DNA from 2 places in the Kitasatospora sp. Ki12 genome. Region 2 is predicted to be linked to the other one. Evidence: predicted binding sites of a transcription regulator. Region 2 holds the regulator's gene; the other holds the start of a gene.
The links. Region 2 encodes HspR, which represses chaperone genes until heat shock. Its sites were predicted from a motif close to TTGAGNNNNNNNNNCTCAA; they were not measured.
Positions count from the first base shown of each region.

Region 1: lon (endopeptidase La) is a predicted target of HspR. The motif match lies at 3,738-3,756, and genes of this name have one in related genera.

Region 1 covers NZ_BAAIHT010000001.1:950,565-959,779, reverse strand. Annotated here, with positions in the region: gene ACYP53_RS04045 (sensor histidine kinase) at 217-1,404, opposite strand; gene ACYP53_RS04040 (response regulator transcription factor) at 1,500-2,237, opposite strand; gene ACYP53_RS04035 (rhomboid-like protein) at 2,799-3,578, shown strand; gene lon (endopeptidase La) at 3,779-6,187, shown strand; gene ACYP53_RS04025 (GtrA family protein) at 6,266-6,832, shown strand; gene ACYP53_RS04020 (ROK family protein) at 6,863-8,077, shown strand; gene ACYP53_RS04015 (ABC transporter permease) at 8,177-9,215, opposite strand, start outside.
Region 2 covers NZ_BAAIHT010000001.1:2,062,118-2,071,332, reverse strand. Annotated here, with positions in the region: gene dnaK (molecular chaperone DnaK) at 115-1,956, shown strand; gene grpE (nucleotide exchange factor GrpE) at 1,953-2,576, shown strand; gene dnaJ (molecular chaperone DnaJ) at 2,723-3,886, shown strand; gene ACYP53_RS09015 (heat shock protein transcriptional repressor HspR) at 3,903-4,433, shown strand; gene ACYP53_RS09010 (helix-turn-helix domain-containing protein) at 4,618-5,610, shown strand; gene ACYP53_RS09005 (hypothetical protein) at 5,683-5,841, opposite strand; gene ACYP53_RS09000 (TIR domain-containing protein) at 6,174-6,791, shown strand; gene ACYP53_RS08995 (LuxR C-terminal-related transcriptional regulator) at 7,015-7,974, opposite strand; gene ACYP53_RS08990 (LuxR C-terminal-related transcriptional regulator) at 7,967-8,950, opposite strand; gene ACYP53_RS08985 (LuxR C-terminal-related transcriptional regulator) at 8,940-9,215, opposite strand, start outside.

The DNA.
Region 1 (9,215 bases), 1.1 Mb from region 2:
TCCGCTTCCTTTTGGGATGTTTGGACAGCGGGGATTAAGGCTACGCCCCTGACCAGTGATCGCGCAGTCCCCGGGGGCCAGGCGTCACCCAGATCACAGTCCTGACCTGCACTTTGGCCGAAAAAGTACGTTAGAAAGCCGCATCTGAGGGGAACCGATCGACCTCGGCGAGGGGCTATATCCGCAGGAAAACGGACAAACCCCCACGGAAATCCTCTAACGATCTTCGTATGCGTCTGTGTCGGATCTGTGACAAATGTCCTGGCCCTCGACCTGGCGCCGCCCGGGCAGCCGGACCTCGATCCGGCAGCCGCTCGGCGACTCGGCCACCGCGATCCGTCCGCCGTGCAGGTCCACGGCCCAGCGGGCGATGGCCAGGCCGAGGCCGGTGCCGCCGTCCGAGCCCGGGCCGGAGGCCGTCGCGGTGCCGCTGCGGCTGAACCGCTCGAAGACCCGGGTGCGGTCGGCCGGCGGGATGCCGGGGCCCTCGTCCTGGACCTCCAGCACCAGTGCGCCGTCCTCGCAGTCGGGCCTGGCGCGCACCGTCACGGTGCCGCCGGGCGGGGAGTGCTTGCAGGCGTTGTCGACCAGGTTGGCGACCACCTGGTGGAGCCGCTCCGGGTCCGCCACGCCGGTCAGGCCGGCCGGGCTGACCTCCAGGGCCAGCCGGACGTCCCCGCGCCGGGAGAAGGCCCCGCCGGCCGTCGCGCCGTCCACGGTGACCCCGCGCAGCACGCCGTCCAGGAACTCGCGCACCTCGAAGGGGCGGGCGTCCAGGTCGACCACGCCGTCGTCGATCTTGGAGAGGTCGAGCAGGTGGGTGACCAGGCGGCCGAGCCGCTCGGTCTGCTCCAGCGCCGCCCCGAGCGTCGCCGGATTGGGCTGGACGACGCCGTCGACCACGTTCTCCAGGACGGCGCGCAGCGCGGCGATCGGCGTGCGCAGCTCGTGCGAGACGTTGGCGACCAGCTCGCGCCGGTGCTGGTCGGCGGCCTCCAGGTCGGCGGCCATCGCGTTGAAGGCGGCCGCCAGTTCGCCGATCTCGTCGCGCGAACTCACCTCGACCCGGCGGCTGTAGTCGCCGGAGGCCATGGTGCGGGCGGCCTCCGTCATCTCGCGCAGCGGGGCGGTCAGCCCGTGCGCGAGGAACTGCATGAACAGCAGTGAGGCGATCATGGAGAAGACCATGATGATCCGGATCTGGGTCTCGGACCGGATCGCCACGACCACCATTCCGGTGGCCAGGAACACGGAGACGATCACGAGCAGGGCGAGTTTGCCCTTGATCGAGCGGACCGGGTCGAGCGGCCGGATGTCGGCCCAGACCCGGCTGGCGGCACGGGCGGCGAGGGTCCGCGGCCGCGTGCCGGCGGAATCCCCGTTGCGTTGCTGTGGAAAGGTCATTGGTCTCTGTGTCCCCGCGTGTCTTCCCCCGCGTGGTGGCACGGCGTCGTCCGGACACGGGCCCCCCGGTGGCCCGTCGCCCGGTGCTCGCCGTCCTAGGAGAGCGGGGCCTCCAGTGCGTACCCGACGCCGTGCACGGTGCGGATCCAGCTGGCGCCGATCTTCCGGCGCAGCGCCTTGACGTGGCTGTCCACGGTGCGGGTGCCGGACGCGTCGGTCCAGTCCCAGACCTCGGCCAGCAGCTGCTCGCGGGTGAGCACCGCGCGCGGCTGGGCGGCCAGGCAGGCGAGCAGGTCGAACTCGGTCGGCGTCAGGTGGACGTCGCCCGAGGCCAGCCGGACCCGGCGCTGCACGTGGTCGATCTCCAGCTCGCCGAAGCGCAGGCTGCCGAGCGCGGGCGTGCGGGCCGCCTGCTGGGCGCGCTCGACGCGGCGCAGCAGCACGTTGACCCGGGCGGCCAGTTCGCGCATCGAGAACGGCTTGGTCATGTAGTCGTCGGCACCGACGCCGAGACCGACCAGCAGGTCCGTCTCGTCGTCGCGCGCGGTCAGCATCAGCACCGGCACCGGGCGCTGGGCCTGGATCCGGCGGCACACCTCCAGGCCGTCGAAGCCGGGCAGCATGATGTCGAGGACGACGAGGTCCGGCTGCCAGGTGTGGAAGCCGTCGACCGCGCCGGGGCCGTCGTGGGCCACGGCGACCTTGAACCCCTCCGCGCCCAGTCGGGCCGCGATCGACTCGGCGATCGTGGGTTCGTCCTCAACCACCAGCACTCTGCGCTGGCTGCTCACCGCGCCGCCGGCGTTGTGGTTGTCCTGCTGAATTTCTGTCACGGTCACGCCACCGCCCCCAGGGCTGCGGGCCGGCCACCTGTGGGGATGGCGGGGCTCCGCTCGTAGTCTTGTTCCGTCGTGGACTGTGCCGGGTCCGCCGTCCCGTCGCGCGATCGGGAGGCGAGGACGGACTGGTCGGCCGCCCACTTCTCCCGCGCACTTCGCAGCGTACGGACAGCGGATGCTTTCCGGCAGGTGGACCGGACGTTTCCGGCCCGTGGGCCGGCTGTTCGAGCCGCCCGCGGACCCACTGCACGAGTGGGCACGGGCCGATACCTTACCCGGCGAATTTTCACCGCGTAACGGTACGTATGCAGTCCAGTTGACGCCAAGTCGCCGGTCAGAGGCCCTACTGACGCGTTAATGGGAACAAGGTCTGGACCAATTTCAGGAATCCGGCGGTCCGCTACGTCGACGGTCTTCACGGGCTTTTCCCAGGTGCCTCTCAGAACCTCGACGTACCGTGGCCACGACAACATCCGACCGGGCGCGATCCGCGGCGCGCGCCGGTGCCCCGGGCGCCGGGCGGGCCGGTTGGCCGCGGCGTCGAGCGGAGGCGGCATGGCGGGACTGCGGCAGGACGCCGGGGGCCGCGTGCCCGCGGGAGCGCCGTACGGAATGCTCCGGCTCGGGCTGCGCACCGGCGCCGTGCGGTGGCTGCTGGACCGGGTGCCGACGCCCCGGCGCAACCCCTTCACCCTCGGGTACCTCGCCGTCGTGGGCGCCACCACGACCTTCGCCCGGCTCGCCGACCCGGAACTCGTGCAGCGGTTGCAGGAGGCCTCCAGCTCCGACGGGCACAACCTGCTGCAGCACCCCGTGCGGGCCCTGGTCCTGAGTGGTTTCTGGGTGGCCGGTGAAGTCTGGATGCCCTACCTGTGGGGATTCGCCTTCACCCTCGCACCGCTGGAGCGCAGGGTCGGGCCGGCCCGGGCGGCGGCGGTCTTCGCGATCGGCCACGTCACGGCCACCCTGCTCTCCCAGGGCGTGGTGGTCGTCGCGGTGGAGACCGGGCGGATGGCGCCCGAGGTCATGGACCACCTGGACATCGGGGTCAGCTACGGCGTGCTCGCCTGTCTGGGCGCGGTGGCCGGGCTGCTCTCCTGGCGCGGGCGGCTGGTCGCCCTGGGCGGCGCCGGGCTGATGATCGCCGAGCAGATCGCCTCCGACCGGGACGTGGTCACCGCCGTGGGGCACCCGGCGGCGGTGCTCACCGGGGTGGCGCTGTGGCGCTGGCTGCGCCGGGCCGAGCGGCGCCCGCCCCGGCCGCGTCCGGCCGCGGCGCCGGCCGGCGGTGCCGCGCCCGCGCGCGGCGGGGCGCACGTGCGGACCGCGCGCTGAGGAATTCCGGGGGTGCGCCGGGTGCTGTCCCGGTGCCGTCCGGTCTGTTCTCCGTGCCCTTTTGACGGCCGCCCCGCGGCCCGCCCGCGGGGCCTTCCCGGCCGGATCGTGTTCGCTCACGGCGAACCAGGTGCCGGGAACAACCGGCGCCCGCCGAGCCTTAGTCAGGTCGACTCAACTTCACTGACTGGGGAGAGATCATGGCATCGACGTCCACACCGCTCACCCTGCCCGTGCTGCCGCTCGACGACGAGGTCGTCCTGCCGGGCATGGTCGTCCCGCTGGACCTGAAGGACACCGAGGTACGCGCCGCCGTCGAGGCCGCCCGGGCCGCGGACACCGGCGGCAAGCCGCAGGTCCTGCTGGTCCCGCGGGTGGACGGCTCGTACGCGGCGGCCGGCACGCTGGCCGTCGTGGAGCAGGTCGGCCGGCTGGCCGACGGCCCGAACGCCGACGGGCAGCCGGTCGCGCTGGTGCGCGCCGTCCGCCGGCTCCGGATCGGCGTCGGCACCACCGGCCCCGGCGCCGCCCTCTGGGTGGAGACCACGCCCTTCCGGGAGTCCTCGGTGGGCACCCCGGTGGCCGGCCGGGCCGCCGAGCTGGTCAAGGAGTACAAGGCGCTCTCCACCCAGTGGCTGCGCCGGCGCGGCGCCTGGCAGATCGTCGACCGGGTCGCGCAGATCGAGGGCGTCGGCGAGCTCGCCGACAACATCGGCTACGCGCCCTTCGTCACCGCCGAGCAGAAGCTCAAGGTGCTGCTGGAGGCCGACCAGGTCGCCCGGCTGGAGTACGCGCTGACCCTGCTGCGCGACCACCTCGCCGAGGAGGAGGTCAACGACACCATCCGCAAGGACGTCGAGGAGGGCGTGGCCAAGCAGCAGAAGGAGTTCCTGCTCCGCCGCCAGCTGGAGGCCGTCCGCAAGGAGCTGGCCGAGCTGAACGGCGAGGCGGCCGACGAGGAGGGCGACTACCGCGCCCGGGTCGAGGCCGCCGACCTCCCCGAGAAGGTCCGCGAGGCGGCGCTCAAGGAGGTCGACAAGCTGGAGCGCTCCTCCGACCAGTCGCCCGAGGGCTCCTGGATCCGCACCTGGCTGGACACCGTCCTGGAGCTGCCCTGGAACGAGCGCACCGAGGACGCGTACGACATCGCCGGTGCCCGCGCGGTGCTGGACGCCGACCACGCCGGCCTGACCGACGTGAAGGAGCGCATCGTCGAGTACCTGGCCGTCCGCAAGCGGCGGTCCGACCAGGGGCTCGGCCTGATCGGCGGGCGCCGAGGGGGCGCGGTGCTGGCCCTGGTCGGGCCGCCCGGGGTCGGCAAGACCTCGCTCGGTGAGAGCGTGGCCCACGCCATGGGCCGCAAGTTCGTCCGGGTCGCGCTCGGCGGCGTCCGGGACGAGGCCGAGATCCGCGGCCACCGGCGCACCTACGTCGGCGCCCTGCCCGGCCGTCTGGTGCGGGCGATCAAGGAGGCCGGCTCGATGAACCCGGTCGTCCTGCTCGACGAGATCGACAAGGTCGGCTCCGACTACCGGGGGGACCCGGCCGCCGCCCTGCTGGAGGTACTGGACCCGGCGCAGAACCACACCTTCCGGGACCACTACCTGGAGGTCGAGCTCGACCTCTCCGACGTCGTCTTCCTCGCCACCGCCAACGTGCTGGAGTCCATCCCCGAGCCGCTGCTCGACCGGATGGAGCTGGTCCGGCTGGACGGCTACACCGAGGACGAGAAGGTCGTCATCGCCCGCGACCACCTGCTCCCGCGCCAGCTGGAGAAGGCCGGCCTCGGCGGTGAGCAGGTCAGCGTGGACGAGTCGGCGCTGCGCCGGCTCGCCGGGGAGTACACCCGGGAGGCGGGCGTCCGGAACCTGGAGCGCTCGATCGCCCGGGTGCTGCGCAAGATCGCCGCGCAGGCCGAGCTGGGCGAGCGCGAGCTGCCCGCCGCGGTCGGCGCCCAGGACCTGCGCGCGCTGATCGGCCGGCCGCACCACGTGCCGGAGGCCGCCCAGGAGCCGGCCGAGCGCCGCACCGCCGTCCCCGGCGTGGCCACCGGCCTCGCGGTGACCGGCGCCGGCGGCGACGTCCTCTACATCGAGGCCTCGCTCGCCGACGCCGAGACCGGCGGCACCGGGCTGACCCTCACCGGGCAGCTGGGCGACGTGATGAAGGAGTCCGCGCACATCGCGCTCTCCTACCTGCGCTCGCGCGGCGCCGAGCTGGAGCTGCCGGTCACCTCGCTGCGCGACCGCGGCGTGCACCTGCACGTCCCGGCCGGGGCCGTCCCCAAGGACGGGCCGAGCGCCGGCATCACCATGACCACCGCGCTGGCCTCGCTGCTCTCCGGCCGCAAGGTGCGCACCGACGTGGCGATGACCGGCGAGGTGTCGCTCACCGGGCGGGTGCTGCCGATCGGCGGGGTGAAGCAGAAGCTGCTCGCCGCCGACCGGGCCGGGGTCACCACGGTGATCATCCCCAAGCGCAACGAGGCCGACCTGGACGACGTCCCGGCCGAGGTGCTGGAGCGGCTCACCGTCCACCCGGTCGCGGACGTCCGCGAGGTGCTGGAGCTGGCGCTGGAGCCGGCCGAGGTGCTGGCCGTCGCGGCCTGACCGGCGCCGCCCGGCCGTCGGCCCCCCGGATCTCAGATCCGGGGGGCCGACGGCATCCCCGCGTGCGAGACTGCGGAGATGCCGTCCCCCACGCAGCGCGCGCTGGCCCGGGTGCCGGACCGGCTGCGCCCCTTCCTGGTGCGGCACCGCCGGCTGGTGAAGTTCCTGCTGGTCGGGAGCGGCTGCTTCGTGCTCACCACGGTGATCAACCTCGAACTCAAGTTCACCGTGCTGCAGCACAAGCCGGTGGTCGCCCTCACCGTCGCGACCGTGATCGCCACCGTCGTCTCGTACGTGCTGAACCGCCGCTGGGCCTTCCGGTCCGGCGGCCGGCAGCGTGAGGTCCTGCTGTTCTTCCTGGTCAGCGCGGTGGCGATCGGCGTCAACGACGTACCGCTGGTGATCTCCCGGTACGTCCTGGACCTGCGCGAGCCGTTCGTCAGCCCCTTCGCCCAGGAGGCCGCGGACTTCCTCAGCGGCATGGTCGTCGGCACCTTCGTCGCGATGCTGTTCCGCTTCTGGGCGATGCAGCGGTGGGTCTTCACCCGGCTCGCCGACCGCCCCGGCGCCGAGCCCGCCCTGGTCCGCACGACGGCCCCGGAACCCGGTTACGCTGCACCCGAAATGCGGCGGGATGTCCCGTAGCAGCCGTAGCAAAGGGGCGAGGTGAGCCTGATGCGCGAGCCGGACGGCGTCCGGACCGGGCCCGCCAGCCAGCAGGGCATGCGCCGGGCCAACCTGGCCCTGGTGCTCGGGGTGATCGCGAGCGGACCGCGCTCGCGCGCCGAGGTGGCCGCCGAGACCGGACTGACCAGGGCCGCGGTCTCCTCCCTCACCGAACAGCTGATCGCCGGCGGCCTGGTGGTCGAGGCGGGCCCCGCCACGCCCAGCGGCAAGGTCGGCCGCCCCGGCACCGCGCTCGGACTCAACCCGCTCGGCCCCGGCGGCCTCGGCGCCGAGATCGGCGTCCGGCACCTGGGCGCCTGCGTGGTCGACCTGCGCGGGGAGGTTCGGGCGGTACGGCGCCGCGAGGTCGCCAACCACGGCCGGGAGCCCGCCGCCGTCATGGCCGACCTCGCCGCGCTGCTGCGCGCGGCCGTCGCCGAGGCCGGCCTGCGCCCGGCCGGGCTCACCCTGGCCGTGCCCGGGCTGGTCGACACCTCCGGCGCCCTGCTGCGGCGGGCCGCCAACCTGGACTGGCAGGACGTCCCGCTGGCCGCCGAACTGCGCGCCGCGCTGCGCCCGGCCGCGGACGGCCTGGCCGAACTGCCCGTCGAGGCCGACAACGAGGCCAACCTCGGCGGACTGGCCGAGCGCTGGCTGGGCGACGGGCCGGAGGACTTCCTCTACGTCTCGGCCGAGGCCGGGGTCGGCGCGGCGATCGTGGTCGGCGGACGCCTGCTGCGCGGCGCGCGCGGCTACGCGGGCGAGTTCGGCCACGTGCCGGTCCACCCGGGCGGACCCCGCTGCGCCTGCGGCGCCCACGGCTGCCTGGAGCGGTACGCGGGCGACGCGGCGGTGCTGCGGGCGGCCGGGCTGGCCGGCGCCCGGGGCGACTGGGTGCCGCTGCTCGCCGAGCGCGCCGCGGCCGGCCAGGAGTCGGCCCGCGCCGCCCTGGCCGGGGCCGGCTCGGCGCTCGGCATCGCGGCCGCCGGAGCCGTCAACCTGCTGGACCCGGCCGAGGTGGTCCTGGGTGGCGGCTACGCCCGGCTGGCGCCCTGGCTGCTCCCCGCGATGCGCGCCGAACTGACCGCCCGGGTGACCGTCCGGCCGTGGTCGGAGGACCGGCTGACCGTCTCCCGGCTGGGCCGTCGCGGCCCGCTGCTGGGAGCCGCGGTGAGCGTGGTGCGGGCCATCGTCGCCGACCCGGCCCCGCTCGCGGGCGGCTGACCGGCCCGTGCGCGCCGCCCCGCCCGTGCGTGCCGCCCCGGGACGCGCCGAGCCCCCGGCCGGTGGGGCCGGGGGCTCGGGGGCAGAGGGGGAGCGGGATCAGGCCGCGACGGCCACGGGCTCGCGCTCCTCGGCGCGGGTCCCGCGGACGACGCCCAGGAAGGCGACGCCGATGCCGATCAGCGCCCAGACGACCAGCACCAGGATCGGCATCCCCAGGTTGGTGGAGCCGAAGTAGGCGATCGACTTGGTGGCGGCGGTGCCGGCGCCGTTCGGGATCACCGAGCCGATGGCCCGCCAGAACGGCGGCATCATCGGCGCCGGGTAGACCCCGCCCGCGCTCGGGTTGCCCAGGACGACGAAGACCAGCACCGCGAGGCCGATGCCGATGATCCCGAACAGGCACTGCAGCGCCATGGTGAACGCGCCGACCGAGAAGACCACCAGGGCCCCGATGGCGGTGAGCGAGAGGATCGAGCCCGGCAGGGCGTCCAGCACCGGCCCGGCGATGATCGTGCCGCCGAGGCCGGCCGCGACCGAGTAGAGCGCCAGGACACCCAGCCGGATCAGCAGGCGGTGGGCGTTGGCCGGCTTGGAGCCGGCGCTGATGCCGAGGATCGAGGCGACCAGGTAGCCGCCGACGCACCAGCCGATGACCAGGTAGAAGGAGGAGAGGCCGTTGGTGTCGCCCTTGGCGAGCGGCAGGACGTCCTCGACCTTGACCGTACGGCCCTGGCTCCTGTCGATCGCGGTGGTGATGGTCTCGGCGGCCTTGGCGGCGGACGGGCCGCGGGCGCCGCCGACCAGCAGGGTGTCCTCGGTGCCGGTCGGGTTCACGACCCAGGCGGCGTAGATCTTCTGGTCCTTGATCTGCGCGGTCGCGGTCTCGGCGTCCGGCGCGGTGACGGCCTTGACGGCGTCGTTCGGGACCGCCTCCAGCGCCCCGACCAGCTTGGGGGCGACCTGCGGCGGGGCGACCACCGCGATGGAGAGGTTCTGCGGGGCCGGCTTGTGCAGTGCCCCGATGTAGGAGGTGATGAACCCGAGCTGGAGCAGCAGCACCCCGATCACGAGCAGTGCCGCGCGCGGGGTGACCGCGCTCTTCAGTTCGGCGACGAAACCCTGCCCCGGGGCTGCC
Region 2 (9,215 bases):
GGTCGATTCCGCTCAGCAAAGTTGAGCGACTGGCACTCATAGCTGTTGACGCTGCCCGTCGAGTCGTGCATCCTTGAGCCTGTAAAGCTCAACTCTTCCGTGGAGGTACCTACGATGGCACGCGCGGTCGGCATCGACCTCGGCACGACGAACTCGGTCGTCAGCGTTCTGGAGGGTGGCGAGCCCACCGTCATCACGAACGCCGAGGGCGCTCGGACCACGCCGTCCGTCGTCGCCTTCGCCAAGAACGGCGAGGTCCTGGTCGGCGAGGTGGCCAAGCGTCAGGCGGTCACCAACGTCGACCGCACCATCCGCTCGGTGAAGCGCCACATGGGCACCGGGTGGAAGATCAACATCGACGGCAAGGACTTCAACCCCCAGCAGATCTCGGCCTTCGTGCTGCAGAAGCTGAAGCGGGACGCCGAGGCGTACCTGGGCGAGACCGTCACCGACGCCGTCATCACCGTCCCGGCGTACTTCAACGACTCCGAGCGCCAGGCCACCAAGGAGGCCGGTGAGATCGCGGGCCTCAACGTCCTGCGCATCGTCAACGAGCCCACCGCGGCCGCCCTGGCGTACGGCCTCGACAAGGACGACCAGACCATCCTGGTCTTCGACCTCGGCGGCGGCACCTTCGACGTCTCCCTGCTGGAGATCGGCGACGGGGTCGTCGAGGTGAAGGCCACCAACGGTGACAACCACCTCGGTGGTGACGACTGGGACCAGCGCGTCGTCGACCACCTGGTCAAGGTCTTCCAGTCCGGCCACGGCGTCGACCTGTCCAAGGACAAGATGGCCCTGCAGCGTCTGCGCGAGGCCGCCGAGAAGGCCAAGATCGAGCTGTCCTCGTCCTCCGAGACCTCGATCAACCTGCCGTACATCACGGCCTCCGCCGAGGGCCCGCTGCACCTGGACGAGAAGCTCACCCGGGCCCAGTTCCAGCAGCTGACCGCGGACCTGCTGGAGCGCTGCAAGGTCCCGTTCCACAACGTCATCAAGGACGCCGGCATCTCGCTCTCCGAGATCGACCACGTCGTCCTGGTCGGCGGCTCCACCCGCATGCCGGCCGTCGCCGAGCTCGTCAAGGAGCTGACCGGCGGCCAGGACGCCAACAAGGGCGTCAACCCGGACGAGGTCGTCGCCATCGGCGCCGCGCTCCAGGCCGGTGTCCTCAAGGGCGAGGTCAAGGACGTCCTGCTGCTCGACGTCACCCCGCTGTCCCTCGGCATCGAGACCAAGGGCGGCATCATGACCAAGCTGATCGAGCGCAACACCACGATCCCGACCAAGCGCTCCGAGATCTTCACCACGGCCGAGGACAACCAGCCGTCCGTGCAGATCCAGGTCTACCAGGGCGAGCGCGAGATCGCCGCGTACAACAAGAAGCTCGGCATGTTCGAGCTGACCGGCCTCCCGCCGGCGCCGCGCGGCCTGCCCCAGATCGAGGTCACCTTCGACATCGACGCCAACGGCATCATGCACGTCGGCGCGAAGGACCTCGGCACCGGCAAGGAGCAGAAGATGACCGTCACCGGCGGCTCCTCGCTGCCGAAGGACGAGGTCGACCGCATGCGCCGCGAGGCCGAGCAGTACGCCGAGGACGACCACAAGCGCCGCGAGGCCGTCGAGACCCGCAACTCCGCCGAGCAGCTCGTCTACTCGACCGAGAAGTTCATCGCCGACAACGCGGAGAAGCTCCCGGCCGACGTCAAGACCGAGGTCGAGACCGCCATCGGCGAGCTCAAGGAGGCCCTGAAGGGCGAGGACATCGCGAAGATCCGCGAAGCCTCGGAGAAGGTCTCCACCACCGCCCAGAAGCTCGGCCAGGCGCTGTACGCCAACGCCGACGCCGCCGGTGCCGCCCCCGCCGGTGAGTCCGCCCAGGCCAAGGACGACGACGTCGTCGACGCCGAGATCGTGGACGACGAGAAGCCCAAGGGTGGTGCGTCGGCATGACGGACAAGCCGCAGGGCGGCAAGCCCGGCGACGACTCCGCCGCCGAGGAGGCCGTGATCAAGGCCGCCGAGGAGGCAGCGGCGGCCGGTGCCGGCGAGGGCTCCCCCGAGGAGCTCGCCACCGCCAAGCGCGAGCTGGCCGAGCGCACCGCGGACCTGCAGCGCCTGCAGGCCGAGTACCAGAACTACCGGAAGCGGGTCGAGCGCGACCGGCTGACCGTCCGCGAGATCGCGGTCTCCAACATCCTGGAGTCCCTGATCCCGGTCCTGGACGACATCGGCCGCGCCCGCGAGCACGGCGAGGTCACGGGCGGCTTCAAGTCCGTCGCCGAGTCGCTGGAGACGGTCGTCGCCAAGCTGGGCCTCCAGCAGTTCGGCAAGGAGGGCGAGCCTTTCGACCCGACCATGCACGAGGCGCTGATGCACAGCTACTCCTCGGACGTCACCGAGGACACCTGCGTGCAGATCCTCCAGCCCGGCTACCGCATCGGCGAGCGGATCATCCGCCCGGCGATGGTCGCCGTCGCGGAGCCCCAGCCGGGCACCCAGACGGCCTCCGCCCCGGACGCCGACGCCAAGTCCGGCGACGCGGACACGTCCGACGGTGGCTCGGACAGCTGACCACCTGTGACAGCTGACAACCAGTGCGCTGCGGAGTCGTACGCCGGCCAGTACGGCGGCCGGCTCCGCAGCGCGTTGTCGACGGCCGTGCGTTCCCGTGCTGTTGACAACACAGTGACGATGGACATCGGGAGGTGGCGGAGGCCATGAGTGGCAAGGACTATGTCGAGAAGGACTACTACAAGGTCCTCGGCGTGCCCAAGGACGCCACCGCCACCGAGATCAAGAAGACGTACCGCAAGCTCGCGCGCGAGTTCCACCCGGACGCCAACAAGGGTGACGCCAAGGCCGAGGAGCGCTTCAAAGACATCTCCGAGGCGTACGACGTCCTCTCCGACGAGAAGCGCCGCAAGGAGTACGACGAGGCCCGCAGCCTCTTCGCCAACGGCGGCTTCCGGGCCGGCGGCGGCCCCGGCGGCACCGGCAGCTACAGCTTCGACTTCGGCGACCTCTTCAGCGGCAACCAGGGCGGCGGCACCGGCGGCGGCGGGATCGGCGACGTCTTCGGCGGCCTCTTCAACCGCGGCGGCACCCGGCAGGCCCAGCCCCGGCGCGGCGCCGACGTCGAGACCGAGGTGACGCTCTCCTTCGAGGAGGCCGTCGACGGCGCGACCGTCCCGCTCCGGATGACCAGCCAGGCCCCCTGCCGCACCTGCAACGGCACCGGCGCCAGGTCCGGCACCACGCCGCGGGTCTGCCCCACCTGCGTCGGCGCCGGCACCGTCAGCCGCGGCCAGGGCGCCTTCGCGCTCTCCGAGCCGTGCAAGGACTGCCGCGGCCGGGGCATGATCGTCGACGACCCGTGCACCGACTGCCACGGCAGCGGCCGGGCCAGCTCCGCCCGCACCATGCAGGTCCGCATCCCGGCCGGCGTCCAGGCCGACCAGCGCATCCGCCTCAAGGGCAAGGGCGCCCAGGGCGAACGCGGCGGACAGCCCGGCGACCTCTACGTCACCGTGCACGTCGACCCGCACCCCGTCTTCGGCCGCAAGGGCGACAACCTCACCGTCACCGTCCCCGTCGCCTTCCACGAAGCGGCCCTCGGCGCCACCATCGAGGTACCCACCCTCGGCGGCCCCGCCGTGAAGCTCAAGCTGCCCCCGGGCAGCGCCAACGGCCTCACCATGCGCGCCCGCGGCAAGGGCGCCACCCGCAAGGACGGCACCCGCGGCGACCTCCTCGTCACCGTCGAGGTCGTGGTGCCCCAGCACGTCACCGGCGACGCGCTGAACGCCCTGGAGCAGTACCGCGAGGCCACCGCCTCCGACGATCCGCGCGCGGCCCTCTTCCGGGCGGCGAAGGGAGCGTGACGACCAGATGTCCCCGATGAATCCGATGAATCCGGTCAACCCCGACGGGTCGATCGGCCCCGGCGTCGGCGAGGGCCTCCCCGGCGACGGCACCCGCCGCACCCGCCGGGTCCCCTCGGCCGCACCGCCGTACGTCCTCACCGAGGACACCCCGGTGTACGTCATCTCGGTGGCCGCCGAACTGTCCGGACTGCACCCGCAGACCCTCCGCCAGTACGACCGCCTCGGCCTGGTCTGCCCCGACCGCACCGCCGGCCGCGGCCGCCGCTACTCCGCCCGCGACATCCAGCAGCTGCGCGAGGTCCAGCGGCTCTCCCAGGACGAGGGCATCAACCTGGCGGGCATCAAGCGGATCATCGAGCTGGAGAACCAGGTCACCGCCCTCCAGTCCCGGGTCACCGAACTCGTCGACTCCCTGGAAGGCGCCGCCACCGCCCTCCAGCAGCGCGAGGCCGCCGTCCACGCCTCCTACCGCCGCGACCTCGTCCCGTACCAGCCCCCCACGCCCCAGTCCAGCGCCCTCGTCGTCTGGCGCCCCAAGCGCTGACCCGCCCGCCCGGACCCCGCCGCCGGCCCCCTCCTGTTCGGGGGGTGCCGGCGGCTCGGCCTTGGTGAGAGGGTGCGGTCATCAATCCCTCTTCGGAGGGCGCACCGGATCTGGCATGCTGAAACGCGATTCAGCGTCAGCGCTGACGGGACGCAGGTATCACGGTAACGGCAAGGAGTCGCGGATGAGTGAACGAGAGCAGCCCCTTGCCGCCGGCTTGACCGTGCTCTCGACAGAAGCACGGGAGCTATTTCTCACCGTTCTCCGAGGAGACGGCAGGCTGCCATCGGGCACCAATACCGATCAGAATGATTCTGCGCGCGACGAGCTGGCGAGGATTGGCCTTCTCGTTCCCGACAGCGATGATCCGACTGTTTTCGTAGCCGCCGACCCCACACAGCTCTCAGCCAGCCTCAGCCATTCGTGGCAGCGTCAGGCCTTGGAGCTCCTGTCACGAGCCGTCTCCCTGCCCTCCGAACTGCAGGAACTCGCTCGGGAATTCCATTCCCCGAAGCAACGCGGCGGATCGATCGAGTATGTGCAGGGCAAGGCTCTTATCCGTCAGCGGCTGGAGCAGTTCAGAGAATCCGGGCTCGAGGAAGCCCTGGCGCTCCAACCCGGCGGCCCGCGCCAGCCGGACCTTCTCGCCGGGATGATCGAGCACGATCTGGAAACGCTCCGCAGTGGTACGGAGATGCGGACGATCTACCACGCCAGCACGCGCTACCACCAGCCGACCAGGGATTACGTGGCCACACTCGCCCGGGCAGGTGGCCAGTACAGAACCCTTGACGAACCCTATACGCGGCTCATAGTGATGGATCGGCGGGTAGCCGTGATCCCGATCGCCGATGACATGAGCCTCGCGGCCTTCATCTACGACCCCGCGGTCGTCGACTATCTCGCCGAAGAGGTCTTCGAACGGTGCTGGAGCCGAGCGCTGGAATTCGAGGGCGACCGCACCGTGCCGCAGCAGGTGGTGTCCCGTCTGCGTCAGACGATCATCGACCAGATGCTCGAAGGCACCAGCCACCGGGTCATCGCGCGGCGTTTGGGAATCAGCGAGCGGACGCTGGCAAGACACATAGCCGAAATGCGCGATGACTACAAAGTCGACTCGCTATTCCAACTCGGATATGTCCTCGGCCGGAAGATGCAGGAATCGCCGACTGACTGAGAGCCCCGATTCAGGGGGTCGGCGAATCCTTCACGAGTCCTGACAAGCGGCCAGACACTCAAACGATCGTGTTCACTGCCAGGAGATGTCGTCCAGGGCGCTCGCGGTGGCCTCGACGGCAATCGCGTTGTGCGAGTCGGCAACATGGGCAAGAGAGCCGGCACCGAGCACAGCGGCGGCGACGGCCAACGAAAGCACAACCTTGCGGACAAACCGGCGCATGTCAGTCATGCCCCCACTCTCTCTCCGGAGAATCGCCACTAGAAGCGTCGAACAGGATAACGGCTCACATAGTGCCGCGCGAGGGGGGAGGCTGTCACCCCCGGTGCACGGGTGTGCGTCATCTCCCTGCCAGGCATCCAGATGACACAGGCCAACCCTGGACGCGGCGCTGCCCCGCGATGGACGATCAGTTCGCTCCCAATGGTCCGGCAAGACGCCACACCTTGCCAATGTACCGTCAAATGCTAAGTCGTTCATCAGCGGGATCACCACGCAGAGCAGCCCACATCCAACGCATCGCCGACGCTCACTCTCCCGGTCGGCCTTTCCCCGGAGTCGACATGACCGAGCCCTACCTGCGTCACCACGACAGCCAGGCCCCTGAGGGTCGGCGTGCACGTGTGTTCCTGGCCGCGCCGCTGATGCGGCTGACCGGCCCGGCCGACAGTGTGGTGACGCTCGCCAGCCGGACGCGGCTGACGACGCTCCGCACGACCCTGCTCCGCAGCGGTGCCGCTGTGTACAGCGCGCACCACAGCGACGCCTGGACCATCTCCGGCCGCGCTCCGGAGCCCCGCGTCCCCTCCGACTTCCGCGCCCTGCAGTCCGCGGACCTCGTGTTCGCCTACGTGGGAGCGCCGCTCTCGGCCGGTGTCAGCCTGGAGCTCGGGTGGGCGTCGGCCCTGCGGAAGCCGATCGTCCTCCTCGTCGACGAGGCCATCACCCACAACCCGCTGATCGCCACCATCGAGCAGGTCGCCCCCGTCCTGCCGCTGGTCTTCGACGACACCTGGTCGCAGGAGGCCCTCAACCACACGGTGGAGACCGCGCTCGACTGGGCCGGCATGGCGCTCTCCCTGCGCGAGGGCTTCTGGACCGCCCCCGGCGAGCAGTTCAACGTCCCCCGGCAGCAGCCCCCGGTCCCCGGCTACTGGCCGACCGGCGCCGCCACCGGCTGAGCACCGCTCAGCCACCGGGCTCCCCCGCCCGCCGGGCCGGCCGGACTCGGCCAGGCACGTCGCAGGATCCACCACCACGGCGGCGACCCCGCTCTCAGGGGTCGCCGGGATCAGAGCGACAGTGCGACCGACGACCAGGCCGTGGTTGAACGGGGTCTCCGGACAGCGGATCCGTGAGCCCCCGTTCCGGCCCTCCACCACGGCGACATCGGGCAGACCGCGCTCAGGCATCGCGGGCTCCCCTCATCTGCCAGCCGAGCTGGAACAGCGTCTCCGCGTCGTACTGCTCACGCAGCCGGGCGATGTGACCGGCCACGGTGCGCTCGCTGAGGCCCATCCGGGTGGCGATCGCCCGCTGGGTGAGCCCCCGGGCGAGGAGGCGGCCCACCTGCTCAAGGGTCGTGGACCCCGCGGATCCTTCCGCGAGTGCCTCCCAGTCCACCACCTGGGCCTGCGCCCACTGCCGTTCGAAGACGTCGACCAGGTAGGCGACGATCGCGGGATCCTCTACGACGGCGGCCACCGTATGGTCCGCCGCCGCGGGGATCAGGGCGACGGTCCGGTCGAAGATCAGCGTCTTGGTGAAGGGCCCCTCCAGCAATCGGATGGGGACACCGACCCGCGTCGACCGCATCGCGTACTCGACGGTTCGCGGGTCGGAGCACGCCGAGGGCTCGAAGATGGTGTGCATCACGCCACCCGCTTCGACGTAGCGGCGGGCCTGATCCAACTCGTCCGCCATGTGGTCGTGCGGACGGGGCCCGCCGGGCTGCGCGGACAGGGCCTCGTGCGGGTGGTCCCTGGCGATCTGGGAAAGCAGGTGCCGGATCTCCACCATGCCCGCCAGCCGCCGCACGCCACCGGCCGACTCCCTCCGGCGAGGTGCCGCGTCGTAGGCCTGAGCCAGGTCCTCCAGAAGATCCGGAACGAGCGCTGCCCGAGCGAGCAGGCGAGCACTCTCCTCCCGCAAGTCGGCACCGAGGCGCTCGCCGACGGCGCGCGGGTTCACCGCACTGTAGGAACTGTCGGCGGCGCGAAGGACCAGGAGCCCGAGGCCGACGAGCTGCTGGATCGTCGGCTCGTCCTCGGGACGGATGTCACCGACGTGAAGGCGACCGCCCTCCTTGAGGATCTCCCGGTAGAACTCCCGGGCGGCGGCACCGAGCAGGTCGGGCTCAGGCATCGCGGGCTCCCCTCATCTGCCAGCCGAGCTGGAACAGCGTCTCCGCGTCGTACTGCTCACGCAGCCGGGCGATGTGGCCGGCCACCGTCCGCTCACTGAGGCCCAGACGGGTGGCGATGGCGCGCTGGGCGAGGCCGCGGGGGAGGAGGCGGGCCACCTGTTCGTGGGCCGTCGGGCTGGCGGAACTGTCGGCCAGGGCTGCCCAGTTGACGCCTTCGGCCTGCTGCCAGAGCTGTTCGAAGGTGTCGACGACGAAGGCCACCGTCGCCGGGTCGTCGACCACGGCGGCGCTGGTGTAGTCGTGGGCGGCGGGGATGACCGCGACGGTGCGGTCGAAGACCAGGAAGCGCTTGAACGGCTGGTCCAGGATGCGGATCTGGCAGCCGAAGCGGGCGGCTTCGGCGCCGTACGCGACGGCCAGGTCGTGGGTGCGGGCGGCACGTTCGAAGAGGGAGCGGACGACTCCGCCGCGCTCGATGTAGCGGCGGGTGCGGGCGAGGGAGTCGGCGAGCAGATCGGCGGGGCGGGCGGCGCCGGGTTGGGCGGTGAGGCTCTCGTTGGGGTAGGCGTGGGTCAGCTGTTCGAGTTCGTGGCGGATCTCGGCCTTTCCGGTGACGGTCCGGGTGCCGGTCCGGCGGGCTTCGCGGCGGGGCACGGTGTCGTAGGCCTGGGAGAGTTCGCGGAGCAGTTCGGGGACCTGGTCGGCTTCGGCCAGGAGGCGGGTGCCGGTCTTGCGCAGGTCGGTGCCGATCCGTTCGGCGACCGGGCGCGGGTCGACGGCGCTGTACGAGGCGTCGACCAACCCCGGCACCAGCAGCCCGAGTTCGACCAGCTTCCGGAGCGCCGGGCCGTCGTCCACCCCGACGTCCGCGGCGCGCACGCGGCCGCCTTCGCGGAGGACGGCGAGGTAGAGCGCGCGGGCGGCCGGGTCCGGGAGGGCGGCGGTGAGCAGGGTGGGGGCGGGTTCATCGGTCATCGCGGGCGCCTCGCATCAGCCAGCCGAGCTGGAAGAGGGTCTGGGCGCCGTGGCGGTCGCGCAGGCGGGAGATGTGGGCGGCGACGGTGCGTTCGCTGAGGCCGAGGCGGGTGGCGACGGCGCGTTGGGTGAGGCCGCGGGCGAGGAGGCGGCCGACCCGGTCGGGGACGGTGCGGGTGGGGCCCTGGCCGAGGACCGCGGCTTCGGCGGTGTCGGCGCGGGCCCAGTCGCGTTCGAAGGTGCCGACGAGGAAGGTGATGGTGGC